Regions from separate parts of the Pseudoalteromonas apostichopi genome, predicted to be linked through region 3. Evidence: predicted binding sites of a transcription regulator. Region 3 holds the regulator's gene; each other region holds the start of a gene.
The links. Region 3 encodes FliA, which starts transcription of late flagellar genes. Its sites were predicted from a motif close to CTAAAGNTNNNNNNNNNNNNGCCGATA; they were not measured.

Region 1: pomA (flagellar motor protein PomA) is a predicted target of FliA. The motif match lies at 4,506-4,532, and genes of this name have one in related genera.
Region 2: QUE86_RS14010 (VC2046/SO_2500 family protein) is a predicted target of FliA. The motif match lies at 6,788-6,814, and genes of this name have one in related genera.

What each region holds. Positions count from the first base shown of each region.
Region 1 covers NZ_AP028065.1:2,539,930-2,550,252, reverse strand. The annotation lists gene QUE86_RS11475 (M20 metallopeptidase family protein) at 1-158, shown strand, start outside; gene QUE86_RS11470 (DNA topoisomerase III) at 160-2,070, opposite strand; gene QUE86_RS11465 (hypothetical protein) at 2,136-2,612, opposite strand; gene QUE86_RS11460 (flagellar motor protein MotB) at 2,748-3,671, opposite strand; gene pomA (flagellar motor protein PomA) at 3,675-4,442, opposite strand; gene xseB (exodeoxyribonuclease VII small subunit) at 4,715-4,957, shown strand; gene ispA ((2E,6E)-farnesyl diphosphate synthase) at 4,962-5,849, shown strand; gene dxs (1-deoxy-D-xylulose-5-phosphate synthase) at 5,939-7,801, shown strand; gene QUE86_RS11435 (ligand-binding sensor domain-containing diguanylate cyclase) at 8,025-10,323, opposite strand, start outside.
Region 2 covers NZ_AP028065.1:3,103,567-3,113,889, forward strand. The annotation lists gene QUE86_RS13980 (PAS domain S-box protein) at 1-3,212, opposite strand, end outside; gene QUE86_RS13985 (GGDEF domain-containing protein) at 3,350-4,420, shown strand; gene QUE86_RS13990 (ion channel) at 4,417-5,397, opposite strand; gene QUE86_RS13995 (M48 family metallopeptidase) at 5,497-6,180, shown strand; partial or broken gene QUE86_RS20050 (pentapeptide repeat-containing protein) at 6,238-6,555, shown strand; tRNA gene QUE86_RS14000 (tRNA-Tyr) at 6,519-6,603, opposite strand; tRNA gene QUE86_RS14005 (tRNA-Tyr) at 6,652-6,736, opposite strand; gene QUE86_RS14010 (VC2046/SO_2500 family protein) at 6,849-7,364, shown strand; gene QUE86_RS14015 (DUF6172 family protein) at 7,515-7,814, shown strand; gene QUE86_RS14020 (hypothetical protein) at 7,868-8,308, opposite strand; gene cysK (cysteine synthase A) at 8,457-9,425, opposite strand; gene QUE86_RS14030 (carbohydrate binding family 9 domain-containing protein) at 9,883-10,323, opposite strand, start outside.
Region 3 covers NZ_AP028065.1:2,752,601-2,762,923, forward strand. The annotation lists gene QUE86_RS12460 (MinD/ParA family ATP-binding protein) at 1-794, shown strand, start outside; gene QUE86_RS12465 (RNA polymerase sigma factor FliA) at 821-1,531, shown strand; gene cheY (chemotaxis response regulator CheY) at 1,572-1,955, shown strand; gene QUE86_RS12475 (protein phosphatase CheZ) at 1,973-2,740, shown strand; gene QUE86_RS12480 (chemotaxis protein CheA) at 2,756-5,059, shown strand; gene QUE86_RS12485 (protein-glutamate methylesterase/protein-glutamine glutaminase) at 5,122-6,285, shown strand; gene QUE86_RS12490 (flagellar motor protein) at 6,278-7,042, shown strand; gene QUE86_RS12495 (flagellar motor protein MotB) at 7,049-8,008, shown strand; gene QUE86_RS12500 (ParA family protein) at 8,020-8,790, shown strand; gene QUE86_RS12505 (chemotaxis protein CheW) at 8,793-9,551, shown strand; gene QUE86_RS12510 (chemotaxis protein CheW) at 9,573-10,070, shown strand; gene QUE86_RS12515 (DUF2802 domain-containing protein) at 10,086-10,323, shown strand, end outside.

The DNA of each region.
Region 1 (10,323 bases), 210 kb from region 3:
GGGGTGTTGAACCTAGTCAATATGATGCTGCAATGCAATCTGGCGCAACATTACCTTCTTTACATTCAAGTAAGTTTGCACCTGATTACAAAAAGGCGCTTCCTACAGGGATAACTGCAATGAGTAATGCCGCGGTTGCCCTATTTAACAAAAAGTAGTTTAGGCTGACCTAGCTCTAGGCTTAGCCTTTCTTTTAAAACGTCGCTTTTGCGGCGTTTTTGGTAATTGGGCAAAAACTTCGCTGTCGCACTGTTTGGCTTGATCAACTAAAGCATGTAACTCAGTCAGTAATGGCGTTAAAAATTGCTGATAACTCATATGCTGTTCAGCTATATTCCCTAATGATGCTTCCCACTTAGCAGTTAAGTCAGGGCTAGCAAGCTGCTCAGGTAAAGTGCTAATAAGCGCTTTACCTGTTGCCGTAGCTAAAATATTTTTACCCTGACGCTCTAAAAAGCGGCGCTTAAATAAAAGCTCGAGAATACCTGCCCGTGTAGCCTCAGTACCTAGTCCATCAGTTTCTTTAAGGATCTTTTTAATCTCAGGGTCTTTCACATAGCGGCTGATGCCTGTCATAGCACTTAATAAGGTAGCATCAGTAAAATGTGCTGGCGGTGTAGTCATTTTGTCTACCACGTCCCCCTGATTACAATGCAGCTGCTGACCTTTTTCAAGAGCAGGTAAGGTTTGCTCATCTTTTAACTCTGTTTTGCCCATTAATGTTTTGAAGCCTAAGCTAACATCTTGCTTAGCAGCGGCTTTAAAAAGTCCACCAGCAATCTCGACTGTTACTTTGGTTTCGTTAAAGACATAGTCAGAATAAAACTGGATTAAATAATGACGACAGATCAACCGATAGATTTTTTGTTCATCACTATTTAATGATGCTGAGCGAAGTTGTTTTTCGGTAGGAACAATAGCGTGGTGTGCCGCAACTTTGCTGTCATTAAAACATTTACTCCGCTTGCTGGTGTCAGCTTGCTTGCAAGCTTCACTTGCTTGGCCTTCATTATTAGCAATAGCAGCAATAATACTCGCTGCATCTTTATGATGCTCTTTTGGTAAATAGCGATTATCTGAACGAGGATAAGTAATTAACTTATGACGCTCATACAAGCTTTGGCAGGTATCTAACACCTTTTGTGCAGGCATTGAAAACGCTTTTGCCGCATCGATTTGTAAAGCTGATAAATTATAAGGTAACGGTGCTTGTTGTTTTTTTTGTTTTTGCTCAAGGTCAACCACTTTAGCTGGTTGATTAGTTATACGTGATACAACATTTTCAGCAAGCCCTCTATGTAATACTCTCCCCTCCTCATCTTGATAAGGTTCGCATGCTTTACTTGGTTGCCACTTAGCTGAAAATGTTTGCTGCTGCTCAGTTTCAAGATGAGCTAATACTTCGTAAAAAGGTTTCGCTACAAAGTTAGCTATTTCATTATCACGATTTACAACAAGACCTAAAATAGGTGTTTGAACACGACCTACAGATAACACATTACCAAACCCTGCTTTTTGCCCAGCAAGCGTATAAGCCCGAGTTAGATTCATGCCAAATAACCAATCAGCACGTGAGCGAGCTAATGCAGACACACTCAAGGGAATAAAATCGCGATTCGACTTTAAATTATTAAGTGCTTTTTTAACTGCACTTAAGTTTAAATCGCTTATTAATAGTCGTTGAATTTGCTGTTTTTTGGCTTTGCTCAGTTTGACCTGCTCGATCACTTCATCAACCAATAGCTGGCCTTCACGGTCAGGGTCGCCAGCATGAACGATTACGCTTGCCTGCTTAATAAGCTTTTTTAATACGGTGAGTTGTTTACGTGTTTTTGCTTTAGGTTTTAATTGCCATTGCTCAGGCACAATAGGTAAATGCTCGAATCGCCACTTTTTAAAACTTGTGTCGTAATCATCTGGCTCGGCTTGTTCAAGTAAATGCCCTATACACCAAGAGACACAATCACCATTACCAAGCTCTATATAACCATCCTGTTTTTTATGAGGTTTAGGCAGTGCATCCGCAATGGCTCGCGCCAATGACGGTTTTTCGGCAATGTAAAGTTTCATAACGCAACACTAATACTGTTTTTATAAACAGTATTCTAGCACAGGAATTTTAACTTAGGAATGGCTTACGCCTGCTGCCGGCGTCGGGTGAAAAGGTAAATAAGAGGTAGATAACACACAACCACTGTACCAACATTGATTAAAGGTAACAGGGTTTTATACATATAGGTGCTGTACGATAAGTCCCAAAGATGACGATCGACTAAACGAAACAACTGTAATATGGGAGCCATTATAACGACCAGTTGCCCTAAAGCACTTTGCCATAAATAGACTTTGTCTTTAATCCCCAAGTAGGCAATTAAGGCCATCCAAGCAATATCATTAAAAGCCCACACAACATAGCGCCACACATAAATATCATCAAATGCTTTTAGAGCAGAATAAATAAGAGTTCCGAACAAGAAGAAGGCTGCCGTGATAACAGCAAAGTAAAGTGCGGGCCAATCTTTACGAAGATAAAATACAAAAATAGCCGGGCTCAGAATGAACACCCAGCTATGATCTAATGTCACAATGACAGAATCAATCCAATGAGGCAAAGTTACTCACCTTGCGTTTTACCATCATCATTGTCATCGCCACCGCCGCCATTACCTGGCATATAGCTGTACTTATCAACTTTTTTCATTTTTATACTCCATTACATGTGTTAATGAAGTTTCACTTTAATTGATTTATTGTCTTACATCAATAGGGTCAGATTCGTGAGCTTTACCTTGCATGATAGATATTTCGACACGACGATTCCGCTTGCGATCTTCATCAGTCACATTCGGTACAAGAGGCCTAGTTTCTGCGTGACCTACAACCATCATACGAGATTTATCAAAACCAGGGGCTTTTTCCATTTCGCTTGCAACGGCAACTGCACGTTTTGAAGATAAATCCCAATTATTAGTATAAAGCTCATTTGATACTTGGAAGTCGTCAGTATGTCCTGACACGGTTATTTCACCCGGCACATCTTTTAATAGTGTCGCAATATCACGAATAATAGGCTTAAACTTAGGCTGTAAAAAGGCGCTGCCAGATGGGAATGAGCCATTCTCACGGATGCGAATAATAATTTGTTGACCTAATGACTCAAGTTCAATCGCACCATCCATAATTTGCTGTTCAAGCTGCTGGGCAATTTTCTTCACAAGCTCATTAGTCTGTTCTTGGTCAGCCGCAGAAATTGACTGCTCCAATGCTTGTTGCTGAGCCGTACTTTGCGATTCACCACCACGCTTATTACCACGTTGCTCTTGACGACCACCGGCAGAGCTTTCATCACCAGCTTGAAACTCAAGCATTTGCTGAGTCATTTCTACAGTTTGTTGTTGAATCGTTTCGATAGGGGTAGGTTCAGGTTTACCTGGGGTAAACTCCATTGCTATTACCGAGGTCCCTTTTGGAATATCTTTTACTTCAATTTTGTTTTGCACACCAAATGCAAACTTCATTGAACCAGCAATTTGCTTAAACTTCAGTACATCCATTTCCGAGAAAGCAAGTAAGAGTACAAAGAAGCACATTAATAATGACATTAAATCTGCGAAGGTTCCCATCCAGGCTGGTAAACCTGGTGGTGGACATTTGCACTCTTGATCGGACATGCCCTACTCCTCGGTATCAACTTTACGTTTTGATTCAGCTAGGTAATTTTTCAATATACCTTCAATGACTTTCGGATTTTGGCCATCTTGAATACCTAGTACGGCATCGAGAATTAAGCGTTGGTTAAGAGCTTCTTCATCTTTACGTAGTTCTAGCTTTACCTGAATAGGAATTGCTACAACGTTTGCTAAGAAAGCACCATATAATGTTGTTAAAAGTGCAACCGCCATCGCAGGACCGATTGCTTTCGGGTCATCCATGTTTGATAGCATAGCAACCAGACCTATTAGCGTACCGATCATACCCATCGCAGGGGCAATATCAGCAAGTGACTTGAATAAGCCTGCGCCAAGTTCATGACGATTAGCGGTGAGAGAAATATCTTTTTGCAGCGTGGCACGAACAACATCAGCATCATGACCATCCACTAACATATCCACCCCTTTACGCATAAAACCGTTGGGGATTTCGGCTTCTTCTAATGCTAGAAAACCACCTTTACGTGCTGAGTCAGCTAATTCTACTGCTTTTTCAATTAATTCTTCTGGAGATTCGATTTTGAACATAAAGGCTTTAGCAGCCACTTTACCTATGCCCAAAAATTGCCCCATGGTGAAATTCGATAACACGATAAAAATCGAACCACCAAATACAATGACCACCGAAGGCGTGTTGTAAAACATTGCAACTTGGCCGTCACTACTTAACACCATCGACATAGCAATTAAGCCTATGGCACCAAGAATACCTATTATGGTTGCTAAATCCACATACCCCTCCAGAGGAACAATTACACGACACCCTCAGGCATCAAATTTTTATTATTAACTGCTTATCGGCAAGCAATTGAAATACTTAAATCATTAAATGAATTAATTATATTTTAATGTAAGATTTTTAAGCTACAAGTTTAAGCTGTATGTAAAAGCGTAAAAATAACATATTGAAAATGGATTATGCGTAAAAAAACACATCATTCTTTGACCTAGTTTAGCATTCCCCCTAAAATTGGCCTCACTTTCTAACAGCTATCGAGGCCACAATGGCAACAAAGAAACCAGAAAACTTAAGCTTTGAAGAAGCGCTGGATGAATTATCTCAAATAGTTGCACAAATGGAGCAAGGTGAATTGTCTTTAGAACAATCACTAAAACAATTTGAACGTGGTATTGCGCTGGCGAATGCTTCATCTGGTAAGTTGCAACAAGCCGAACAAAAAGTTGCCATCTTAATGGGTAACGATAGCCAAGCTCCTCTTAGCAATTTTGATTCAAACTTGGACTAATTAAGTGCAACTAAAAGAACAATTACAACGCGCTCGAGAAGACGTTGAGGCACATTTAAATCGCTATTTCGCACAGCCACTTAATACCGAAAAGAACATTAAAGAAGCTACTCATTATGGTGTTTTAAATGGTGGTAAGCGCTTACGTCCTTACCTTGTATATGCGACGGGCCGAATGATGGGTGCTAACAAGGCCGATCTCGATATTCTTGCTGCTGCCATTGAATGTATTCATAGCTACTCATTAGTCCATGATGACCTACCTGCAATGGATGACGATGACTTAAGACGTGGTCGTCCCACCTGTCATATTGTCTATGGTGAAGCGCAAGCAATACTCGCAGGTGATGCATTACAAACACTGGCATTTGATTTAATCGCCAACCACCGATTTTCAGTTCCTGCGAGCCAGCAGGTAAAAATGATAGCCTCGTTAAGCAAAGCCTCAGGTATTGAAGGTATGGTAGGTGGACAGGCACTGGATATAGAAGCGACTGATAAAGAAATTAGCGTGTCTCAGCTAGAGCGTATTCATCAGTTAAAAACGGGCGCCTTACTAAACTGTGCAATTACACTTGGTGCATTAAGTGCTAATAGCTGCGATGAACATACTCTAAAGCAGTTGAACTTATTCGGCCAAGCAATAGGTCTGGCTTTTCAGGTACAAGACGATATCCTAGATGTAGAAGCTGATACTGAAACATTAGGTAAGCCACAAGGTTCAGATATTGCCGCCAATAAAGCAACTTACCCTGCTTTATTGGGAATGGCAGGTGCAAAGCAAAAAGCACAAGACTTACTAGCTCAAGCTCATCAAGCTCTTGAGGCAATTGATTACGACACCAGCGAACTGGCAAGCCTTGCTAGCTATATCGTTGAACGTAATTATTAATGCCTAAAAAAGAAAGACAAAATAACTAAAAAATCAGAGCAGCAATGGGCTATAATGCACTCTGGTTAGCGAAGGATGTATATAAAATCATGACACTTGATAGTAGCAAGTATCCATTATTAAGTTTGGTTGACGAACCAGCACAACTGCGTGATTTAGCGCAAGACAAGTTACCTGCGTTTAGTAAAGAGTTACGCGAATACCTACTTAACTCAGTTTCGCAAAGTAGTGGTCATTTAGCATCAGGTTTAGGCACTGTTGAACTAACGGTTGCGCTTCATTATGTTTATAACACGCCTGAAGATCGTTTAGTATGGGACGTGGGTCATCAAGCATACCCACACAAAATCTTAACTGGTCGTCGTGACCAAATGCATACTATTCGTCAAAAAGACGGCTTACACCCTTTCCCATTCCGTGAAGAAAGCCCTTACGACACCTTCAGTGTAGGTCATTCGAGCACTTCAATTTCGGCTGCACTAGGTATGGCCATTGCTGCTGAAAAAGAAGGTAAAGATCGTAAAACAGTTGCTGTTATTGGCGATGGTGCGATTACTGCAGGTATGGCATTTGAAGCGATGAACCACATGGGTGATGTAAACCCTAATGTGCTAATTATCTTAAATGATAATGAAATGTCGATCTCTGAAAACGTGGGTGCACTAAACAATCACTTTGCACGTATTTTGTCTGGTAGCTTCTACACCAATATTCGTGAAGGTAGCAAAAAACTTCTTTCAGGCTTACCACCTGTGAAAGAGCTTGCCAGTCGAATGGAAGAACATTTAAAAGGTATGGTCATTCCAGGTACTTTCTTTGAAGAGTTAGGCCTAAATTACATCGGCCCAATCGATGGTCATGATGTTAATATGTTGGTCGATACCTTACGTAACATGCGTAACCTTAAAGGTCCGCAGTTACTGCATATCAAAACACAAAAAGGTAAAGGTTATAAACCTGCTGAAGCGGATCCAATTGGCTACCATGGCGTACCAAAATTTGATCCTAGCATGTCTAAATTACCAAAATCAAAACCTGGCGCGGCTACATTTTCTAATGTATTTGGTGACTGGTTATGCGATATGGCAGCACAAGACGACAAGCTGATGGCAATTACCCCAGCGATGCGTGAAGGTTCTGGCATGGTGCGCTTTTCTAAAGAGTACCCTGCGCAATACTTTGATGTAGCTATTGCTGAACAACATGCTGTAACGCTTGCAGCTGGCCTTGCCTGTGAAGGCTTAAAACCTGTTGTTGCTATTTATTCAAGCTTTTTGCAACGCGCTTACGACCAACTTATCCACGATGTGGCATTACAAAACTTACCTGTTTTATTTGCTATTGACCGTGCAGGAATTGTAGGTGCAGATGGTGAAACTCACCAAGGAGCCTATGACTTGAGCTTTATGCGTTGTATTCCTAACATGATTATCATGGCACCAAGCGATACTAATGAGTGTCGCCAAATGTTGTATACAGGTTACCAATGCAATCAACCTGTTGCTGTTCGTTACCCTCGAGGTAGTGCGGGTAATTGTGACGTTGAATCGACAATGAGCGCGATTGAAATTGGTAAAGCGCGTAGCATCAAGCTAGGTAGCAAAGTGGCAATCTTGTCGTTTGGTACGCTATTAGAGAACGCCAAAGTAGTCGCCGATGAACTTAACTCAACAGTGATTGATATGCGCTTTATTAAGCCTCTTGATACTGATGCTATTAGCGAATTACTAGCTAGCCATGATGTGATTGTTACCTTAGAAGACAACGCCATTGCGGGTGGTGCAGGTTCTGCTGTGAATGAGCACCTAGCTGCAATTAAGGCTAACGTGTCTATCTTAAACTTAGGTATTCCAGATGAATTCATTAAGCATGGCACGCAAGATGAAATGCACGCCGAAATGGGCTTAGATGCTAATGGCATCTTAGCTAGCATCAAAGAGTTCATGGCTTAAGCCAAACAGCATTCACAAAAAAGGAGCTTTAAAGCTCCTTTTTTAATACCAATCCGCTTAATTAAGTAGTCTATTTTGAGGCAATTAAACCTCGTTGATAGCAAGGCAAAAATTTCGTTATTTAGTTGTTCTAAATGAGAAATTTTTAACGCAGTTAGCGACAGGTTTAATCCCTCAAAATGATTAAGTATTATTGCGGGTTGGTATAATACCAATAGAAACTCTATCGCATCCAAATTTTTATATCGGCTAAGCCATTAGCTTGTAATGCACTGAGCTGCTGATCAACATTATTGCTTTGCTCGAACTCAAAGGCATCTAATTGCTCATCAAAGGTAATGTTTGCAACACCATCACCACCACGCTTTTTAACTTGATGTAATGCGATATCAGCAAGATTGACTGAAGTTTCCCAACCAATAACTTGTCCACCCAATAAAGGTAATGGGTAGAAAGACCAGCCAATCGACGCAGTAATGGTGGTTGACTCACCATTTGGTAATCTAAATGGATTTGCTGCAATCGCTTCACATAAATCAGCAACATAATTGTCTATCGCTGTACGTTTGAAATCACGTAGTAAGAGTAAAAACTCATCACCACTCCAACGTGCGACATAGTCAGAACCTTGTGTACGGCTATTAAGTAAGGTTGCCATTTGCTGTAAACAGCTATCGCCTGCAAGTGGCCCATAAGCATCATTAATTCGGCTAAAGTTATCAAAGTTAATGATCAACAATACCAATGATTTGCCCTGCGCTTGTAATGACTGCGAGTTTCGCTGGAAGTGCTCGATATCTTTTGGTAGTTGATCAAACAAGAAACGGCGGCTACGTAATCCAGTAAGCTCATCAGAATGGCTAACTAACTTAAGCTGTGAATTTACTTGATTAAGCTTATCGTTGGCTTCACGAAGCTCAACAGTTCGTTCTGTTACTAAGCTCTCAAGAGCTAATTGTTTACGTTTCTCTTGCGCTCTAAATACCCAGAACACAAGATAAAACAATAAAATAAAGCTGCTGGTGATCAAAAGTCTGAAATAGATAGTCTCGTCAAAGCGACGCGGCACCACAAAACTATACTCAGTACGACGTGCTTTTTGCCAATCTTCACCACGGCGTTTTGCTTCAAGCTGGAATAAAAAAGAACCCGGCGGTAAGTTGGTATAAATTGCCTCACGACGAGTATTAGCATAACGCCAGTCACTGTCCAAGCCACTTAAGCGGTAACGGAACTCAATACTTGAAGGGGCATAATAATCAATCGCAGTATATTTTAATGTCACATCACGCTCATCAATTTGCAGCTCAGGTTTATTACCTAAGGTTGCCGTACTTAAATGACGAAGCGGCGTGATCAGGCTTTCAATACGAGGTTTCAGAGCTTGCACACCAAAGAGCTCAACACTCTTTGGAATTTCAACAACACCTTGTAGGCTTGGGTACCAAATAGAGTTACCTGTATCTGCCACAGCATCATGGCCAAGACCGGCACAACATTGACTAGCTTTACCATCGAGCTGACGGTCAAACGATGAGATCACTTGTTCTACTTTTAAGCTCTCAATGTCAGTACCAAACTGCTCTACCGGCATGCGATATACGCCTTTCATGGTACTTACCCAAATACGCTTTAACTGCTTATCGTAAACGAGACTAAAAATAGACCCATACGGTAGACCATCGGTCGCATCTAACTGACGCCACTGACCTTTGGTACTGCGATAAAATAGACCATCGTTAAGTGAGCCTATTAATATCCCCACCCCTTCAATATTTAAAATACTGGTGACGTAAGCACTTTCTAAACTAGTTTGGTCGCCAATTTTCTCAATACCTCGGTCGGTAAAGTAATAAGCCCCTTTACTGGTACCAATTAAGCCAAAGTTTTGCTCATCAAGAACATAGGTTATAAATTTACTGCTTAAGAATGCATTGTAAGCAAATGGTGTTAAACCACCATAACTTAAGCGATACATACCTCGGCCAGTACCAAGCCAAAAACCGCCTTTGCTAGAACGGCTAATTGCGAATACAGGGTTATCTCGTAGCGCTCGCCCAGGGACTGTATATAAGTTTTGGTTTTCGTAATAAAACACACCGCGACCAGTTGCGATGTACAAACGGTCACCATCAAATTGTAAGTCGTGCACCGCAGCTCGACCAAATTGATTACTCGGAATTTGATTTACAAAATTTTTGTTATAATCGAAGTAGCCAACACCACTTCGATTGGCCACCCATAATTTGCCATCAGGTGCTTGGCTAATAGCCATCACCGCTTCTGTCATATTTGAAATAGCAGAGTGACGTTCAATACGCCCCTCATGAGCAAGCCATAAACCTTCACTGAAGCTTGCCAGCCAAATATTATTTTGATTATCACGAAAGATATCAGCAAACCAAATACTCTGATCTAGCTGACTTGGCTCAACCCATTGCCAATCACCTGAGTTATCACGAAATAACAGCCTGCCATAGGTCGAAATCCATAACGCCCCATCAGAGTCACTCATAAACTTA
Region 2 (10,323 bases), 350 kb from region 3:
GTTGTAGGTGCTTGGGATTGCACCAGGCTTAATAAATCATCGTCTATTTCTGCATGCTCAGCTTGCTCTTGCAGTGTGTCAATTTGGCTAATAAATGCGTCCAATGACACTTCGTGTATACGTTGCTGTTGTGAACTGGGCTGCTGCTGATCTGCAAGCAATGCAATTAGAGTTTGCCATTCTTGTTCGCATTCGGCAATGAGTGAAGGGAAGCTTTCCTTTTCACGTTCTTTCTCAGCGTTTGATAACAAATATAATAATTTTGCTAGGGCTAAATTACCTGCGACTCCTTTAAGAGTATGCAAAATTAATTTTTGTTCGTTTTCACTGAGTTTTTGATCCTTCAGTCGTAGAATGCTCTGTTGATGATTGCTTAGGAATAAGCCAATTTCCATATTTAACTTCTCTTTGCTTCCCCACATCAAAACACCTTTGTCGTAGTTGATGTGTTTTCTTTCATCACGCATTTTATTACTAGTGACTTTATTTACTTCTAAACCAAGCACTTTCGCGATTTCATGGTTCAGCTGGTTAATATCAACAGGTTTATTTGCAAAACCATTCATCCCGGCTTGCTTTGTAGTAATTTTATCTTGTTGTAAAACACTCGCCGTTAAAGCGATGATAGGAGTAATTTTTAAGCATCTGACTTTTTCAATTTCACGGATTTCCTTACAGGCAGTTATTCCGTCACATTCTGGCATATGTATATCCATTAAAATCACATCAAAGTTTTGTTGCTCAAATGCAGCAATGGCTTCAAGGCCATTCTGAGCGGTAACTACTGTGTGCCCAGCTTGAGATAATAAAATATTGAGCAGCTCAATATTTTGCTCAATATCATCAACCACTAATATTTGAAGCTTTGGTAAATTCAATTGATTACAAGAAAATACATCTACTTTGTTAATATCACCCTCTTGCAAAGGAAGGGTGAAGTAAAAGCAACTTCCTTTTCCTTCTTCACTATTAGCATCAATTGAACCGCCCATTAATTCAACAAGCTGTTTACTAATAGTGGTGCCTAAACCTGTGCCACCAAAGCGGCGTGTCATAGTACCGTCAGCTTGTTCAAATGGCTGGAAAATAGCATCTAAGCGGTGCTTCGCTATGCCAATACCACTGTCTTGCACTTCAAAAAGTAATTGCTTATCTGGAGTTTGACTTACAGTAATCGTTACAGAACCTTGTTCTGTAAATTTAATGGCATTACCAATGAGATTATTCATCACTTGGCGAATTCGGGATTCATCGCCAATATAAATAGGCGCAACATTATCAGCGATGATCAAATCAAGCAGGATATCTTTTCGCTTAGCTTCGAGCCAAAAGGTCGATACGATGTTGTCGAGTAGCGCTTGTAAGTTAAAGTGCTCAGCGTGAATATCGAGTTTGCCTTTTTCTAATTTTGCAGAATCAAGGACTTCATTGAGTAAATGCAGCAGTGAGCGAGCTGATTTATTCACTGTAATAATATGCTTTTGTTGCTCTTTACTGAGTGGGCTATCCATTAATATGTCGCTAAAGCCAATTATTGCATTCATTGGTGTGCGTATTTCATGACTCATATTTGCCATAAATGATTGTTTTGCTTGTGCTGCAGCTTCAGCTTCTTGTTTTGCTTGTTTAAGTGACTCTTCATATTCGTGACGAGTAGTGATATCAATGAGTACACCATCGATCCACTTTTGGTCAGAGTCACTATTTTCGTTAATTGTTCCTTGGTCTAAAACCCACACAACTTTTCCACTTCGGTGGCGAATGCGGTATTCAACAGCATATTGGTTTTTTTCTGCTATGGCTTTTTCAATAACTTCATCAATATGCACTACATCATCATTATTAATGATTTGAGCAAATGTAACTGTGCCATTGGTAAACTCTTCAGGGCTATATCCTGTTAAGTCAGTAACACTTGGGCTTATAAATTTCATCGTCCAGTGTTCATCTAACAAGCAACGAAATACAGCGCCGGGGGTATTGTTCATTAACGTACGATATTGCTTCTCTTTTTCTTCAAGACTTTGCTGCAGTGCACGTTGCTCTGTTAGATCGGTTATAAAGCCAACAAATAGTGTTTCTGCATTAGGCTGTTTTACTTCACCAAGTCCTAGGCGAATAGGGAATAAGTGACCATCTTTATGTTTTGCATAGACATTTCGGTTAACGCCAATGACTTTTTTAACTTCATGCCTGCTACTATCAGCTAAATAATCATCGTGCTGAGCAGCAATATCGTCGTTCATTAATAGTTTTACATTTTTGCCTAGTACTTCGTCTTGGCGCCAACCAAAAATAGTTTCTGCTGATTTATTAAAGCTTAAAATAATGCCATGAATATTAATCGTGACGATGCCATCTATTGCAGTGCCTAAAATGGCATCTAGGCGCGACTCTTCTGCTGATTTTTCTGCAAGTAATAAACGAAAACGCACCATGCCATTAATAATCCCAACCAGAGCGGTTAATAATACGGTGGCAAATGAAACGCTAATGGCGATAAAAGTAAGTTGCGACGTTTGCACGTTTTCGGATAACAAAGGTGAGGTTGCGACAAAACGTGTTGCCGCCATGCCCATGTAATGCATTCCTGCGACTGCAAAGCCAAAAATAATGGCGCAAATGACACGGGTTTGTAGCATGGTTAGCTTTTTAAAATGTTCGCTAAGATGAAAGCGCGCATATAAGCCTACAAAAGATAAAGCAATTGCCACCACAATTGATGCTGCAAACCAAACTGGATCGTAGCGAAGTAGAGGGCTCATTTGCATGGCAGCCATGCCTGAATAGTGCATGGTTCCTATACCTGACCCTAGCAACACAGAAGCAATTAGAAGTTTAATTGTTTTTGGAATTTGCTTTAAATCTTTGCGTCTCAAAAATGAAAAAGCGGTGTAGCAGGCTAAAAATGCAGGTATGAATGAAAAAAATGTCAGAGTTGGGTCGTACTCAACGTTGGTGCACAAAGAAAAAGCTAACATACCAATAAAGTGCATGCTCCAAATCCCGCCTGACATAACCAAAGCACCGGTTGCACTGCCTAATTTTCGGTATGAATTAAAGTGAGTTCTGTTCGCTAAATCAATGATATGGAGTGAAAAATAAGCAGCAAAGATAGCGGTAGCAATAGAAAGTACAACTAAGCTTGGATCATAAACACCGCTGACAATTAGGCTGGGGTCTTGATTGGTAATAAAAAATTTTGCGAGCATAATATTTTTTTGAAACGGCTTATAAAGCTAGTTTAATACAAATTATTGTTAAATTAGAGAAAAACCTATCACTTAAGTACGTAGTATTGAAAACCTTGACTATATTTAATTAAAAAGGAGTAGTCCGAGGTGAGTAGATGAGAAGAACTGAGCAGACTTTAGTTGAGCAAATGCAAATTAATGATGTCGAAATTCAGCATAGGATGAGCTTATTGGGGCTGAGTTCAAACAGTCTCTCATCTCTTTTGAACTACAAACCTATTATCGAATCAGCCATCGAAAATGTAGTGAATGAATTTTATAAAAAGCAAACCGAAGTTGATGAAATTTCTTTATTAATTGGTGATGCGGATACTTTAACGCGACTAAGAGATGCGCAACGCCAATATATTATTGATCTATTTTGTGGTCGTTACGAACATGAATATGTTAATAACCGCTTACGTATTGGCATGGTACATAAGCGTATTGGGGTTGAACCAAAACTCTATTTATCGGCAGTGTGTACTTTAAAAGAACTCATTTTTAATGTGCTTAGGGCGACAATAAGCGATCAAGCTGAATTGAATCAAACGCTAAACATCATAGATAAGCTAATTTACTTTGATACCACCTTGGTCTTTGACACTTATATTGATAGTTTGGTGGGCGAAATTGAAAATGCGAAACGTCGCACCGAAGTTTACGCAAAAGGCCTCGAAGAAAAAGTTGCGCAGCGTACTCAAGAGCTTGAGAAGCTAGCGAAGCTTGACCCACTCACCAACCTATATAATCGCCGTGTCATGCAAGAGTTATTACAACGGGATCTTGCCAGAGCAAGACGGCACAAATCACCATTAACCATTGTGTATTTTGATCTGGATGACTTTAAGTCAGTAAATGATACGCAAGGGCATTTAAAAGGCGATGAAGTGCTTAAATATATAGGCCAATATTTACTTGAAAATATACGCGAGATTGATATTCCTTGTCGCTACGGGGGAGATGAGTTTTGTGTCATTTTGCCTGATTGCGAGATAGACAGTGGTGTTAATATTTGTGAAAAACTAATAGCTGCATTCGAACAACAGTACCCTGAGCTTCATTTAAGTTTTGGCCTTATAGCAGCACCACTTGATAGCACAGTAGATGCTGAGGAGTTAATTAATCGTGCTGATAAGAAAATGTATCAAGCGAAGGAGCATATAGGCTCATATATTATGCGCTAGCGGGTCATTCGCTTTACAAAGACAACAACGAACAAAGCAAGCGAGAAGCTGCCACAGAATGCTTCTATTGCTGCAATCAACCTTGAAAAGCCAATCGGAGTAATATCCCCATAACCAAGGGTTGTAAAAGTTACCACACTGAAATAAAAACTATTTAATAATGCCGATAAATTGCTTGTAAATGAGTTTTCAACGCTTAGTTGCATCACTGAATCTTGATAACTTACCCCAAATAAGAAATAACAAAAGGCACAGCAAATAATTAGTGACAAGCTAAAGCGAATAACATTCTCGGGTTTTTCTCCATAACCGCACAGCATGTCAATAAAACTTGAAGTAATTTGCTTGGTTGAACCTCTAGGGTACTGCGCATGGCGCATCCGTAATTCTTTGTATGTAAAGTTACCGGCTAGCTCAAATAGCCCTTGATGTTCTGAGGCTTTCCTTAAGTTTCGGTATATTTCTTCTGATTGTTCAAATAAGTCTCGGGCTTCTGCGAATTGTTTATTTTTACGAGCTTTAAATGCAGCCGCTTCTTGTAATAATTGATCGCCCAGTTCGATATTATCAATACGGCTGTCATTGAGTTTAATACCCAGTAGGTTGGTATTTTTTAAATCACAGTAATGCAAACTAGCGCTATGTAAATTGGCTTTCATCAATGAGGCGTTGGAGATTTTGTTATTAAATAAGTGAGCGCCCGTTAAATTCGCGCGGTAAAAATTACAATAAGAGAGATCATAGCCTTCTTCGTCATCCTGTTTGATTAAGTTTAGTCCTGAAAGGTTCGCTCTTTTCAGTTGCAGGCCTTCTAATAATCCCCCTTTTTTTGCATAGCGCTCTAATTTTTGGGTGAGGTCTAGCCCTGATTTATCAAATTTACTATCATGCCAAAAGCAAAATCCAGAGCCCATATCTGTTTCTTGGCACTTGTTACCTGTTGGTGAGGTATAACTACAACATGGTTTATCAGGCATAAGGACGAAAACTTATTTGTTAGTCATCTTTATAGATTAGCAGCTATTTAGCAGGGTAAAATGGAATCTCTCATTTTTATTAATTGAATTGGCTTATATTTGTTAGATTACACCTTAAAGCGCAGTAAACGCAGAACAACAGTTGCAATTAAAGTTGCTGAGCAGAAACTCACTGTTTATGCGCCTTTTTATGTCTCACAAACTGAGATAGATGGTTGGCTAAAGACAAAACAGGATTGGGTCGCAGAACAAATCGCAAGACAATCCTCACAAGCTGAACGACGTCAACTTCCTCTTGTAAACGCGACTATTAAGTTATTCGGTCAGAGTGTGCCGATAATTTTTGCTAAAGGCCCTAAAAGCACTTGGCAACAAGATGCACAATCTCGGCTCACTTTATCTATTTCATCACGGGTCAAATATCAAGAAGCTAACTACTTAGCTCTGCTAGAACGGTTTTTACATGAAAAGCTTGAGAGCTATATTGAAATGCGTGTTCATGACTACTGTTTGCAAATGACTGAAGATTTACCTGCAAAGTTAAAGATTCAACATTATAAACGTCGTTGGGGCAGTTGTAATAAGCGCCGAGAGCTTGCATTTAATTTACATTTAGCAAGCGCGCCGACATGGGTGATTGATTATGTCATTATTCACGAACTTGCGCACCTCAGACATATGAATCATAGCGCTAAGTTCTGGCAGCGAGTGTGCCATTTTTATCCTGACTATAAAAAAGCAGAAAGTTGGCTAAAAGCAAATGGTAGTAGTTTGAGTTGGTAGCTTAAGTTAGAAAGAGTAAAGTTAGAAAGAGTAAAGTTAGAAAGAGTAAAGTTAGAAAGAGTAAAGTTAGAAAGAGTAAAGTTAGAAAGAGTAAAGTTAGAAAGAGTAAAGTTAGAAAGAGTAAAGTTAGAAAGAGTAAAGTTAGAAAGAGTAAAGTTAGAAAGAGTAAAGTTAGAAAGAGTAAAGTTAGAAAGAGTAAAGTTAGAAAGAGTAAAGTTAGAAAGAGTAAAGTTAGAAAGAGTAAAGTTAGAAAGAGTAAAGTTAGAAAGAGTAAAGTTAGAAAGAGTAAAGTTAGAAAGAGTAAAGTTAGAAAGAGTAAAGTTAGAAAGAGTAAAGAGTGGTGGAGGGAGCTGGATTCGAACCAGCGAAGGCTGAGCCGTCAGATTTACAGTCTGATCCCTTTGGCCGCTCGGGAACCCCTCCACACAGATTTTACTATTGCATTTGGCCCCACTTTTCAAATAAGAAAAGTGGTGGAGGGAGCTGGATTCGAACCAGCGAAGGCTGAGCCGTCAGATTTACAGTCTGATCCCTTTGGCCGCTCGGGAACCCCTCCAATGCAACGGCGCTGATAATAGCAAACTGGTTATTTAAGTAAAGAAAAAAACTAAAGAAAATTACATAAATGCCGATAACTGGTTAATCAAGAAACTATTTGGCTAAAGACTATGCAAATTGATGGTTTGTTGCTCACAGAGAGTCAACTCGATAATCGTCTAAATAAAAGTGTTCAAGAGAAACGCCCTGGGGAGTTTGCTTTATTACTAGCAATGCTTTCTCATGATGTGCTCGATTTTAGTCAGTTTCACCTACCAAAAACTGAATTAACCAACCCTGATGTGTCTGAATCTGTTCTGCGAACTGAATTAGGAGCAGGGCCAGCACAACCATTGGCACCTGAGCAGTTTGACATGCTGATTGGTCAAGAAAATGCTTACAGGCTATTGCAAGGTGGTTTATCAGATATCAGGTTGCGTCATTGCTTAAATCCTGAACCACTGAATATACGTGATGATAGGCAGCATGTGCCACTTGAAGTGATTGATAACTGTGAACCTGCAGTTAGAAAACGTTTTTACGAAAAGAATAAACCAGTTGAGCGGCCACAAATAGATGCAGCTGCCTTTTATGACAGCCTAAATGATGAAGCTATACATCAACCTCTACATTTAGCAACAGCCTAAGTATTAGCGGCTTAATCGAATTGTCATAGACTCTGAATAAACTATATTTAAGTAAAATGGCAAAAAGTACAGCTAAATTAAGATGTGCTTGTTATAATAGCAGCCTATGGCTTAATGCCATTGTCATTGAACCAAGTTACTAGGACTATAATGAAGAAAACATTCACGCTAAACCACGAGAAAATTAAATATCCTCGTATGGTTGATGCAGCCAAGCACGAAGTAAAAAAATACTTAAAACGTGAGCGTAATAAAACACTCCCAGCAGGTGCTGACTATTGGGCATTTGACTGTAAGTTTGGTGAGTCAGCGGATGAGGCCAATGTCGTTCACGTGGCAGAGATTAATAAGTGTATTAGCGATATCGAAGCTAAAGGGCTTACATCGTTTTACGTTGAGATCTTAGCGCGTCCTGCACAGCGTCAACATCAAGAGTTTGACGAAGAGTAATATCAATACTCTTATACTATAAAAGGGCCATCAGGCCCTTTTTTAGTTTTAAATTAACGTGCAAATGGATCGGCATTAATTTTTTCTATGTACCATTTTCCTTTCTTACGTATCATTTTCACACTGCGCATATCATCAACTTTCTTACCATTAAAATAACCAGTAAAAATTAAATTGATATTGGCTTTATCGCCATATTGCTCGCGTAAACTCATATTGGTCATATCGACTTCAATTACGACTTCATCGTATTGCATATTGACAAGGTTACGAGCGAACTGCCCAGCAGTACCATAAGATTTCATAATACGCGCCATTTTTGGAGTGGAGTATTCCATGGCAAGATTCAAATCGTTTTGGTTATATAAGGCATCAAAATAGAGAGTAGCCACATTACCTGGCGTATTTTGTTCGCCTTTTGGAGCGTCTTCGGAGCCGCAACCGAAAAGGACGCTGCTACTTAACAGAATAAAAATTAAGAGTATATTTTTCATTTTTGTTGTTTTACGAGTGAACTTAATATTAAGTGTGTGACTAAATTAGCATGATGTAAAGTTAACTCGGTAAATTTATTGGTTTTATCTATTTTAGGTAATAAAAAAGGATGCATCTTTGCATCCTTTTTAGACAACTTAGTCGTTCTTACTGAACAAGCTCTTTATCGCTGAACTCTTCAGCGAATAATGGACTAGATAAGTAACGCTCAGTTGCACTTGGTAAAATTACCACAATATTTTTATCTGCGTTTTCAGGCTTTTCAGCAAGGCGTTTTGCAGCAACAACTGCAGCACCAGAAGAAATACCTACTAAAATGCCTTCATTTTTCATCAGTTCATGCGCCATTGCAATTGCATCTTCATTTGATACTTGCTCAGCGGCATCAACAACTTCTAAATCAAGGTTACCAGGGATGAAACCTGCACCTATACCTTGAATTTTATGAGGACCCGGTTTTACTTCTTCACCAGCTAAGGTTTGGCTGATCACTGGTGAGTTAGTTGGTTCAACAGCAACTGACTGAACATTTAAACCTTTTTCAAGTTTAAGGTATCGGCTAACACCCGTAATAGTACCACCCGTACCAACACCTGCTACGAAGATATCAATTTTACCATCCATTGCTTCATAGATTTCAGGGCCCGTGGTTTCAAAGTGAATTTTCGGGTTTGCAGGGTTTTCGAATTGTTGTAGAAGAATATATTTTTCAGGGTCACTTGCTTGAATTTCTTTTGCTTTCTCAATTGCGCCATTCATACCTTTAGCGCCATCAGTTAGAACTAGGTTAGCACCTAACGCTTTTAACAATTTACGACGTTCTAGGCTCATAGTGTTAGGCATAGTCAGTGTTAACTTATAACCACGAGAAGCAGCAACAAACGCAAGTGCAATACCGGTATTTCCCGAAGTAGGCTCGATTAACTCTTTGTCTTTGGTTAATACACCTGACTTTTCTGCTTCCCAGATCATTGAAGCGCCTATACGGCATTTAACACTGAAACTTGGGTTACGTGATTCTACTTTAGCAAAAACATTACCTGAGGTTACGCGGTTAAGCTTTACGATTGGAGTATTACCAATCGTTAATGAATTATCTTCAAAAATGTTAGACATAGTGTTCCTTTGGAAGCAATTTATTCAATCGTGATCGAATAGCTTAGGCTAGCGATCTGTAATAGTCACACTTTACTGTGGTGAATAAAAAACGAAAGTAAAGTTTGGCTATAACATATAGCGAATAGGCTTATATACCCAAACCATCTCAAGGTGCGAGTTTCAGTTGAAATTAAAAGCGATTTAGGCAAGGCATTGATTGCAAGTAATAGTGGTTCTATTGCTAAAATCAATAACGCAGTATAAATCGCTTTTAAACCAACCCGTTGGGCGCTTCACAGGCACTTACTCTCATCGTTGTTACTTCTTAAAAGGGACTGCCATTCTTGCAAATAACGCCTTGATATTAAGCACCTGCGAAACGCTGAATTCTGCATCTTGAGGTGGCTTGGGTATAGTTTAGGAATAAGCAAACAAAGAAAGGGGAGGGCGCACCAAAAGATGCGCTAATAAGGTATTAAAGCAACCAAGCGTAGCTAAATTTAGCAAACAACGTACGCTGCTCTTTAGTAATTGATGAAAGCTCATCATCTTGATAGCCATTATCAGAATAACCTGCAAAGAATACCGTTTGCGGGTTCAGCTTGTAAGAATACAGCAGCTGAGTGGCTAACTTTTTATATTGGCTATCTACATCATCAATGTAATTAGCCTGATTGCGCTCTAAATCGGTATAAATGACTGCAAGGCGTAAAAAACTATTCACATTAAATTGATAAGTTAAACGCACATCACTTAGGTTGGCGGTAAATACTTCACTGCCGTCGGCTTCAAGCTGCTCATAAGTATGGCGTAAACGCACTTCAAAATGCTTACCAAGGTTCATATTCAGCACAGGGCGTATATGGAACTTATCACCAACACGATTATTAGCTAAGTCAACGGCATTACCTGTATA
Region 3 (10,323 bases):
TTAAAGTTATCGCTGTTACTGGCGGTAAAGGTGGAGTGGGTAAAACCAACGTCTCACTCAACACCGCAATCGCATTAGGCCAGCAAGGAAATCGTGTATTAGTATTAGATGCCGATTTAGGTTTGGCAAACTGTGACGTGATGCTTGGCCTTCGTGTTGAACGTAACTTATCTCATGTTTTGTCGGGCGAGTGTGAGCTTGATGAAATTCTCGTCGAAGGCCCTGCAGGAATCAAAATTGTACCAGCAACGTCTGGTTCTCAAAGTATGGTTGAATTATCGCCATCTGAGCATGCAGGTCTTATACGTGCATTTAGCGAGTTAAACACTGAGTTTGATATTTTAATTGTTGATACCGCCGCAGGTATTTCAGACATGGTATTAAGCTTTTCTCGTGCAGCCCAAGACGTTGTTGTAGTTGTATGTGATGAACCCACCTCAATTACTGATGCTTACGCACTTATAAAAGTACTTAGCCGTGAGCATGGCGTATATAAATTTAAAATTGTTGCCAATATGGTGCGCAGTTTGCGTGAAGGGCAAGAATTATTTGCTAAACTTTCAAAAGTAACGGATCGTTTTTTAGATGTTTCGATGGAGTTAGTAGCAACCATTCCTTATGACGAGAACATGCGTAAGTCTACGCGCCGTCAAAAAGTAATCGTTGAATTATTCCCGAATTCACCAGCAGCGGTGGCGTTTAAAACATTAGCAACAAAAGCAGTTAAATGGCCGATCCCTAATCAACCGTCTGGCCATTTAGAATTTTTTATTGAAAAACTAGTAAACGGCTAACTATGACAACATCGGTGAATAAAGCGATGGGATATCAATCAGCACAAAATTTAAATGCGATTGTTGAAAAACATGCCTCTTTAGTGAAAAAAGTGGCGTGCCATCTAATTGCTCGTTTACCTGCCAGTGTGCAACTCGATGATTTAATTCAATCAGGCATGATAGGCCTGATTGAAGCGTCAAAAAACTTTGATGCTAGCAAAGGTGCTAGTTTTGAAACCTTCGCAGGTATTCGTATTCGTGGTGCTATGCTGGATGAAATTCGCCGAGGTGACTGGGCTCCACGTTCAGTTCACCGAAATGCCCGCCTAGTGGCAGAAACCATTGCCGAATTAGAGAGCACGTTAAATCGTGAACCAAAAGACACTGAAGTAGCTGAAAAACTTGATATTACACTGGATGAGTACCATCATATTCTACATGATGTAAATTCTAGTAAAGTATTAGGCATTGAAGACTTAGGCGTGGATGAAGATGTCATCACACCAGTAGGTCAGGATTTAGGACTAGACAAACCGTTTAATAACGTTAAAAATGAGCGGTTTAACCAGTCTCTATTAACGGCTATCCAATCGTTACCAGAAAGAGATGCTCTCGTTTTGTCTTTGTACTACAACGACGAAATGAACTTAAAAGAAATAGGACACATACTCGATGTTAGCGAGTCGCGTGTGAGTCAAATACATGGTCAGGCGATGATTAAGCTCAAAGCAAAAATCAATGACTGGATTAATTAGTAGTAAGTAAATAAAGGTTCAAACCTCACCGGAGGATGTTTTGGATAAAAACATGAAAATTCTTGTTGTTGATGATTTTTCTACAATGAGACGTATCATTAAAAATCTATTAAGGGATTTAGGTTTTACCAATGTGCAGGAAGCTGACGACGGTTCAACAGCATTGCCAATGCTACAAAATCAAGAATTTGATTTTGTTGTAACAGATTGGAACATGCCTGGTATGCAAGGTATTGATTTGTTACGCGCAATTCGTGCTGATGATAGCCTTAAGCATATTCCTGTGTTAATGGTGACAGCTGAAGCGAAAAAAGAACAAATTGTTGCTGCTGCTCAAGCAGGTGTTAATGGCTATATCGTTAAACCATTCACTGCTGCGACACTTAAAACCAAATTGGAAAAAGTGTTTGAACGTTTAGGTTAATCTAAGGGGAGAGGCTTATGTCAGCACTTGCTGCGCCTCAAATAAGTTTAGAGCAAGCTCGTCAACTTGTTGAGTATCTTGAAAATGGTGAACAAGAAAAAGCTGATAAGCTCATTCTTGATGCTGCGTCAAAAGAGCAATCAGAGTTGTTTGCTGAAGTCGGTAAATTGACGCGTCAACTTCATGAAGCGTTAAAAAACTTTGACCTAGATACTCGTCTCGCTGATTTAACTACCGACGCTATCCCAGATGCTAAGCAGCGCTTAAATTATGTTATGGAAATGACAGAAAGTGCCGCCAATAAAACTATGGATGCAGTTGAAGCAAGTTTACCGATAGCGCAACAACTTGCTGATGAAATTGCTGCAATTAAGCCTACTTGGGATCGTTTAATGAACCGAGAAATTGAACTCGGTGAATTTAAATCGTTATGTCATAGCCTAGATAAGTTCATGAATAACTCGCACACAAAAACCGATGAGCTTCAAGGCTTGATGACGAATGTGCTGATGGCGCAGGATTATCAAGATTTAACTGGACAAGTTATTCGTCGTGTCATTGAACTAGTGCGAGAAGTAGAAGACAGTTTAATTAATCTCTTAACTGTGTTTGGCAGTCAAGAAGATGGTCATCAACAACAAGAAAAACAGGCCATAGAAAAAGCACCTGCACCAAGTGACACACTAGCAGGTCCTGAAGGGCCGATTATTGATAAAGAGTCTCGCGATGATGTTGTTTCAGGACAAGATGAAGTCGATGATCTATTATCAAGTCTGGGCTTCTAAGAGGAGAGTAGCTGCATGAGCTTTGAAGTCGATGAAGATATATTACAGGATTTCCTTGTTGAAGCAGGAGAAATCTTAGAGCTATTGTCGGAGCAATTAGTTGAGCTTGAAAACAACCCAGAAGACAAAGATCTATTAAACGCCATTTTTAGGGGCTTCCACACTGTTAAAGGTGGTGCAGGTTTCTTAAGTATGACTGAACTTGTTGATGCTTGTCATGGCGCAGAGAATGTTTTCGATTTATTACGCCAAGGTGTACGCACTGTTACGCCTGAGCTAATGGACGTAATATTACAAGCTCTTGATACTATTAATGAAATGTTCGCCACGATTCAAAATCGCGAACAACCAGAGCCTGCAGATCCAGCCCTATTAGAAGTCCTTCATAAATTAAGTCAGCCGCCTACTGCAGAAGAGCTTGCAGGTGAAGATTTATCTGTAGCAGAGGACGTTGCAGTTGCACCTGAAGAACCAGCAGTTGAAGAGGTTGTTGTTGATACGCCTGAAGTCACAGCAGATACAGCAACAGACAACATCGATGAAAATGACCCATTTGCGTTCGATATGTTATTTGATGGCGGCGGTCTTGCTGATAGCAGCGCTGAGTCTCAAAATATTGACGAAATCACTGAAGATGAATTCGAAAGCCTGTTAGATGAGCTGCATGGAAAAGGCCAAGGACCAGCAGCATCTGCTCCTGAGTCAAATAGCAGTGACAGTGATGATATTACCGATGATGAATTTGATAGTTTATTAGATGAATTGCACGGTGTTGGTAATTTTGGGGAAGTAAAACAAGATAATACTGCCAAGCCTGAAGCTACAAGTTCTATTGAGCCAGCCTCTGCCACCCCTACTGCAGAGGCAGCAAGCAGCGATTCAGACGATGAAATTAGTGATGATGAGTTTGAGGCACTTCTTGACGAGTTACATGGCAAAGGCACAGCTCCTCAATCATTGGAAAGTTCAACCGCGGAAAAAGCACCAGAGCCACCAAAAGCTGAACCTACAAAACCTGCTCAGCCTGCAGCCTCTAAACCGGCACCTGCACCTGCACCTGCACCGAAACCTGCAGCTGCAGCTAGTAAACCTGCTCCAGCTCCTGCAAAAGCGCCAGCAGCTTCAGCGGCACCGAAAAAGGCTCCGCCTCCACAGGCAGAAACAACGGTTCGTGTTGATACCAAACGTCTTGACGAAATCATGAACATGGTTGGTGAGCTTGTATTGGTTCGTAACCGCTTGGTAAGTCTTGCGAATAACAGCAACAGTGAGTCAATGGGTAAAGCCATCTCGAACCTAGACGTGGTAACCGCAGACTTACAAGGTGCGGTAATGAAAACCCGGATGCAGCCAATTAAGAAAGTATTTGGTCGTTTCCCACGCGTAGTTCGTGACTTAGCTCGTAGCTTGAAAAAAGACATTAATCTGCAGCTAGTAGGTGAAGAAACCGATTTAGATAAAAACCTTGTTGAAGCACTTGCTGATCCATTGGTGCACTTAGTGCGTAACTCTGTAGACCATGGTATTGAAATGCCAGATGTGCGTGAAGCTGCAGGTAAACCGCGTACAGGTACAGTCACGCTCTCAGCATCACAAGAAGGTGATCATATTCTGCTTACCATTCGTGATGATGGTGCTGGTATGGATGCTGATAAGCTGAAAAAAATCGCAATCAGCAAGGGTGTAATTGATCATGATCAAGCAAGCCGTTTGTCGGATACAGAAGCATACAACCTAATATTTGCTCCTGGTTTCTCAACGAAAGAAGAGATCTCTGATATTTCAGGGCGCGGTGTCGGCATGGATGTGGTTAAAACTAAAATAACCCAGTTAAATGGTTCGGTTAACATCCAGTCGGAATTGGGCGTAGGTACTGCACTAGAAATTAAGGTGCCATTAACGCTTGCTATCTTACCAACTCTAATGGTTGTTGTAGGTGAGCAAACCTTTGCTCTACCGCTTGCTGGCGTAAGCGAAATTTTCCACCTTGATTTAACTAAAACTAACGTAGTTGATGGCCAACTGACAATAATAGTTCGTCAAAAAGCGATTCCGCTTTTCTATTTACAACATTGGTTAGTAAAAGGTGCCAACCGCCAAGAGCGTAAAGCAGAAGGTCACGTGGTGATTGTACAAATAGGTACTAAACAAGTGGGCTTTGTTGTTGACTCATTAATTGGTCAAGAAGAGGTGGTTATCAAACCTTTAGATGCCTTATTACAAGGCACGCCAGGAATGGCAGGTGCGACAATTACTTCTGATGGTGGGATTGCATTGATCCTCGATGTACCTAGTATGCTTAAGCATTACGTTGGCTAATAATAAATAATAAAGTGCAGTGTTTAGCTGCACTTTAAATGATATAAAACAAGAGAGTGCCAATGGCAGTCAAAGTATTAGTTGTTGATGATTCAAGCTTTTTTCGCCGCAGAGTAAGCGAAATTTTAGAGCAAGACAGCAATATTCAGGTAATTGGTTTTGCCGTTAATGGTCGTGAGGCGGTAGATAAAACCCGTGAATTAAGACCTGATGTAATTACTATGGATGTTGAGATGCCAGTTCTTGATGGCATTAGTGCTGTGAAAGAAATAATGGCAGCAACACCGACTCCTATTTTAATGTTCTCATCACTCACCCGTGATGGTGCAACAGCAACCCTCGATGCACTTGATGCTGGTGCTTTAGATTTTTTACCGAAAAAATTCGAAGACATTGCACGTAATAATGAAGATGCAATCGCGCTTTTACAAAATAAAGTAAAAGAAATTGGTCGTCGTCGCCTCTCTCGTTTTTCGCGTCCGGCACCTATTTCGAGACCAACTCTGGCTCCTGCACCAAGGGGCAGTAGCGCTACAAGTACTAGCAGCGGTATTGTTCAGCCTGATCGCAGCTTTAGCCGTTCAGCTCCTGCTAGTTCGCCTGCGGAATCGTTATCGAGTACAAGTAAAATTCGAGCTTCGGGCAAGCAATATCAGTTGGTTGCTATTGGTACATCAACTGGTGGGCCGGTTGCGCTACAGACCATTTTAACTCAGCTGCCTGCTAACTTTCCGCATCCTATTTTGCTTATTCAACATATGCCAGCTGCGTTTACTCCTGCTTTTGCAGCACGCCTCAATGGTTTATGCAGAATCAATGTGAAAGAAGCGCAAAATGGTGACCGCTTAATGCCAGGTACAGCCTATTTAGCGCCAGGTGGTCAACAAATGTTGATTGAAGGGCGCAGCGGCTCTCGTACATTACGTGTGTTTGAAGATGATAGCCCACGTATTACTTATAAGCCAAGTGTTGATGTCACCTTTGCGAGTGCAGCAAAAACCTATGGCGGTGATGTTCTAGCCGTGGTGTTAACGGGTATGGGTGCTGATGGTCGTGATGGAGCGCGTATGCTTAAGCAAGTCGGTGCAACCATTTGGGCGCAAGATGAAAAAACCAGTGTAGTGTATGGTATGCCACAAGCCGTTGCGAATGCTGGTTTGGCTAGTGAAAGCTTAGCGCTCACAGATGTTGCAGCCCGCCTAACGCGTGAGACTGGCTGTGGATAAGCTGTCTTTTCTCGGCTTAATTATCGCAATTAGTGCTATTGCATTTGGTTATGCATTAGAAGGCGGCGTTGTCACAGCTTTGTTCAATGGACCTGCGCTGATTATTGTTCTTGGCGGTACGCTTGGGGCTGTTATGCTCCAGACCCCTGGTAGTGTTTTTGCAAAAACACTCAAAATTAGTCATTGGGTGTTCTTTCCGCCATATCATGATATTGATGCAGCTATCGAACAAGTAAAGCGCTGGTCGCACAAAGCACGCCAAGAAGGTTACTTAGCGCTTGAATCTGAGGCACTTACTCATACAGACCCATACGCGGCAAAAGGGTTGAGTCTACTCGTTGATGGTATCGATGAGCAAAAGCTTAGAGATACCCTTGAAATTGACTTAATGCTTGAACGAGAGCGCTTGTTAGAGGTTAGCCGAGTTTATGAAGCGATGGGGGGTTATAGTCCAACAATTGGTATTTTAGGTGCGGTACTTGGTTTGATTCAGGCAATGCAATTTATAACAGATCCTGAAAAATTGGGTGCGGGTGTCGCCACCGCTTTTATCGCTACCATCTACGGTGTAGGTTTAGCTAATTTATTATTCTTACCTATGGCCAATAAGTTAAAGCAGCAAATTGAACAAAAGATGCTGTATCATGAATTACTTGCTGAAGGCATTATTGCTATCTCGCAAGGTGAAAGCCCACTGAATATAGAACTAAAACTTGAGGCGTACCGTGTTGAGCGTCCAAGCTTAGTTGAAGAGTAATTTATTATGATGCGCCGTCGTCTGCGTCATAACACGTCAAAAAACCAACATACCGAGCGTTGGCTTGTTTCTTATGCCGATTACATGACTATCATGTTTGCTTTTTTTGTGGTCATGTATGCCATAGCAATTAATAAAAATGAAGACTTTCAAATTCTCTCCGATTCGCTTGAGCAGGTTTTCGAGAAATCAGCTCGTGAGCAACAGCAAGTTGGAACCGGAGTGAACGGCACCGGAATTTTAACAGACAGAGTCAGTCCAGAAAAAGACATCCTTTACGGTGAAAGTATCCGAAAGGATGAGCAAGGGCCTGAATTACTTGATGGGCAAAGTGAAACGAGTAATATTGATAAAAAGCATCTAGGCAAGCCCCTTGATAGTTTGCTAACTAAACTACAATCTGCACTCATTGATGAAATTCGTGATGGTGAAGCAAGTTTAGAGCTTCATCAAGACTGGCTTATTATTGAACTAAGCTCAGGTATGTTGTTTTCTTCGGGCAGTGCTGTTGCACAGCAACGTGCAAAGGAAGTTGTAGGTTTAGTTAGAGATATTATAGCGCCTGTTGATAACTATATCCGCGTGCGTGGTTATACTGATAACGAAGGTATTCGTAATGAAATGTTTCGCTCTAACTGGGAGTTATCGGTAGCCCGTGCAACATCAATACTTGTTGAACTTGAGAGTTTAGGTATTAATCCTGCTCGAATGGCAATTGAAGGTTATGGTGAATATTCACCTTTCGCTAGTAATGACACTGAGCAAGGTCGCGCGGAGAACCGTAAAGTGGTCGTAGCGTTATCGAAGTATGGTTTACCCCCCGAAGAGCCGCAAAGTACTGAACAAGAATCACAAAATCAACCGGAAAAGACGACAGAAATTGAGTTGCCAAGTGATGATAACAGCATTAAAGTGATTCAATTACCGCACGGTGGCATTAGGATTACCACGCGCAATGAACAATAATAAGGTGTGATGTGAAAGTTTGGACCGTAGCGAATCAAAAAGGTGGGGTAGGGAAAACAACAACAGCTGTTAGCCTTGCTGGCATTCTTGCTTTACAAGGAAAACGAGTGTTACTTATTGACACTGATCCGCACGCATCATTAACTTATTATTTTGGCATTGACTCTGAAGAGCTTGAAGTCAGCGTGTATGATATCTTTGCACGCGGCAATAGTATGGCCAGTGAAGAAGTTTTACAGGCTCTGTGCCCATCTACGCTAGAGAATCTTGACATTTTACCGGCGACAATGGCAATTGCTACGCTAGATAGAAGCATGGGCAATAAAAATGGTATGGGTCTGATACTTAAAAAAGCACTAGCTAAAATTAGTGACCATTACGATTATGCAATTATTGATTGCCCACCTGTTTTAGGTGTTTTAATGGTGAATGCACTTGCCGCGAGCGAACGGATATTAGTACCAGTACAAACAGAGTTTTTGGCCTTGAAAGGTCTTGACCGTATGATGCGTACGATGGAGCTGATGCAAACATCGCAAGCAAAACAGTACCAATATACGATTATTCCAACAATGTACGACAAACGTACTAAAGCATCACTTGAAGCTTATAAGACTCTGCAGGATAATTACAAAGATAAAGTATGGTCAGGCGTGGTGCCCGTCGATACAAAATTTCGAGATGCTAGTTTAGCACAACAGGTGCCGATTCAATTTTGCCCACGCTCACGTGGCGTGTTTGCATATCGCGCACTGCTTGATTACTTAATTGCACAGGGTTAAAGATGAGTAAGCATTTATTTGCCAATGAAAAAGTGATGACCCAATATTTGGGCGCTTTGTTGTGTGAAGATGAGCCTACTGAAGAAAATCTAGAGCCGGTTGCAAAGTTACTAGAGCAGGTTAAAGAGCCTGAAACTAAGACAGAAGAAAAGCTGACAGAGGTTCAGCCTACCCCAAAATATGCTTTACCGACCCCTGAACCGACTAAAGAGCTTGAGAAAACCGAGAACCAAGCTAATATCAAAGATATAGTTGCAGAACCTAAAGCTGAACTGGTTGCAAAAACTTCGTCTGATCGTCAAGAAGACTATTTTGATGGTGAGTTTCAGGCGTTGTTCTTTGAAGTGGCGGGTTTAACTCTTGCTGTACCTTTAAAAGCATTAGGGGGAATTCATCAGCTGGGAGAGGTTAATCAATTATTTGGCAAGCCTAAATGGTTTAAAGGTGTAATGCTTAACCGAGAAGAAAAGCTTAATGTTGTTGACACAGCACGCTGGGTAATGCCAGAAAAATATGATGAAAAATTAGAACAATCACTAAATTATCAGTATTTAATCACCTTAGGCGACAGTCAATGGGGATTATTGGCTGAAAAGCTCGTAAATAATATTACGCTTCGTAAAGAAGATGTAAAATGGCGAGCGAAATCAGGTAAGCGGCCTTGGCTTGCAGGTGTCATCAAAGAGAAAATGTGCGCCTTGATTGACGTTGAAAATTTAAATCAATTGCTAGAGCAGGGCTTAGACAGCCGTGAGCAGTAACTATTTTTACGGAGTAATAGCATGAGTGAAGAAAGACTACTGTCAGCAAATAAAAACGCTGATAGCAACGATGAAGTGTTACAGTGGGTAACCTTTAAACTTGAAGAAGAAACGTACGGCATTAATGTAATGCAAGTACAAGAAGTACTTCGCTATACAGAAATTGCTCCTGTGCCAGGTGCGCCTTCTTATGTGTTAGGTATCATCAACTTACGCGGTAATGTTGTTACTGTTATTGATACTCGTGCGCGTTTTGGTCTGATGGGCGCAGAGGTAACTGATAATTCACGTATCGTCATCATCGAAGCAGAAAAGCAAGTGATCGGTATTTTAGTCGACAGTGTTGCTGAAGTGGTTTACCTGCGTAGCTCTGAAATTGATAGTGCGCCAAATATTGGCACTGAAGAGAGTGCTAAGTTTATCCAAGGCGTATCAAACCGTGATGGTGAGTTATTGATCTTGGTTGATCTTAATAAATTATTAAATGACGATGAGTGGGACGAGCTAAGCGCACTATAAGCGTTTGGAAATTATATGCTGTTATACTCTTTGTTTGGTGCCTCAATCTTGCTTGTATTAGTGTGTTTGGGGCTTATTTTTGTCAATAACAATAAGCAAGCGGTGGCGATTCAAGCCAAGCAAAAGCAGCTACAAGAAGCTCAGCAACAGTTGAGTATTTTGCGTAGCGAAGTGGCTGAAATGCGTGCCGGAATGCTTAGTATTGGCAAACGAGTTGTCGCTGTTGAAGAGAAAAGTAAAGAGCTTGAGCAGC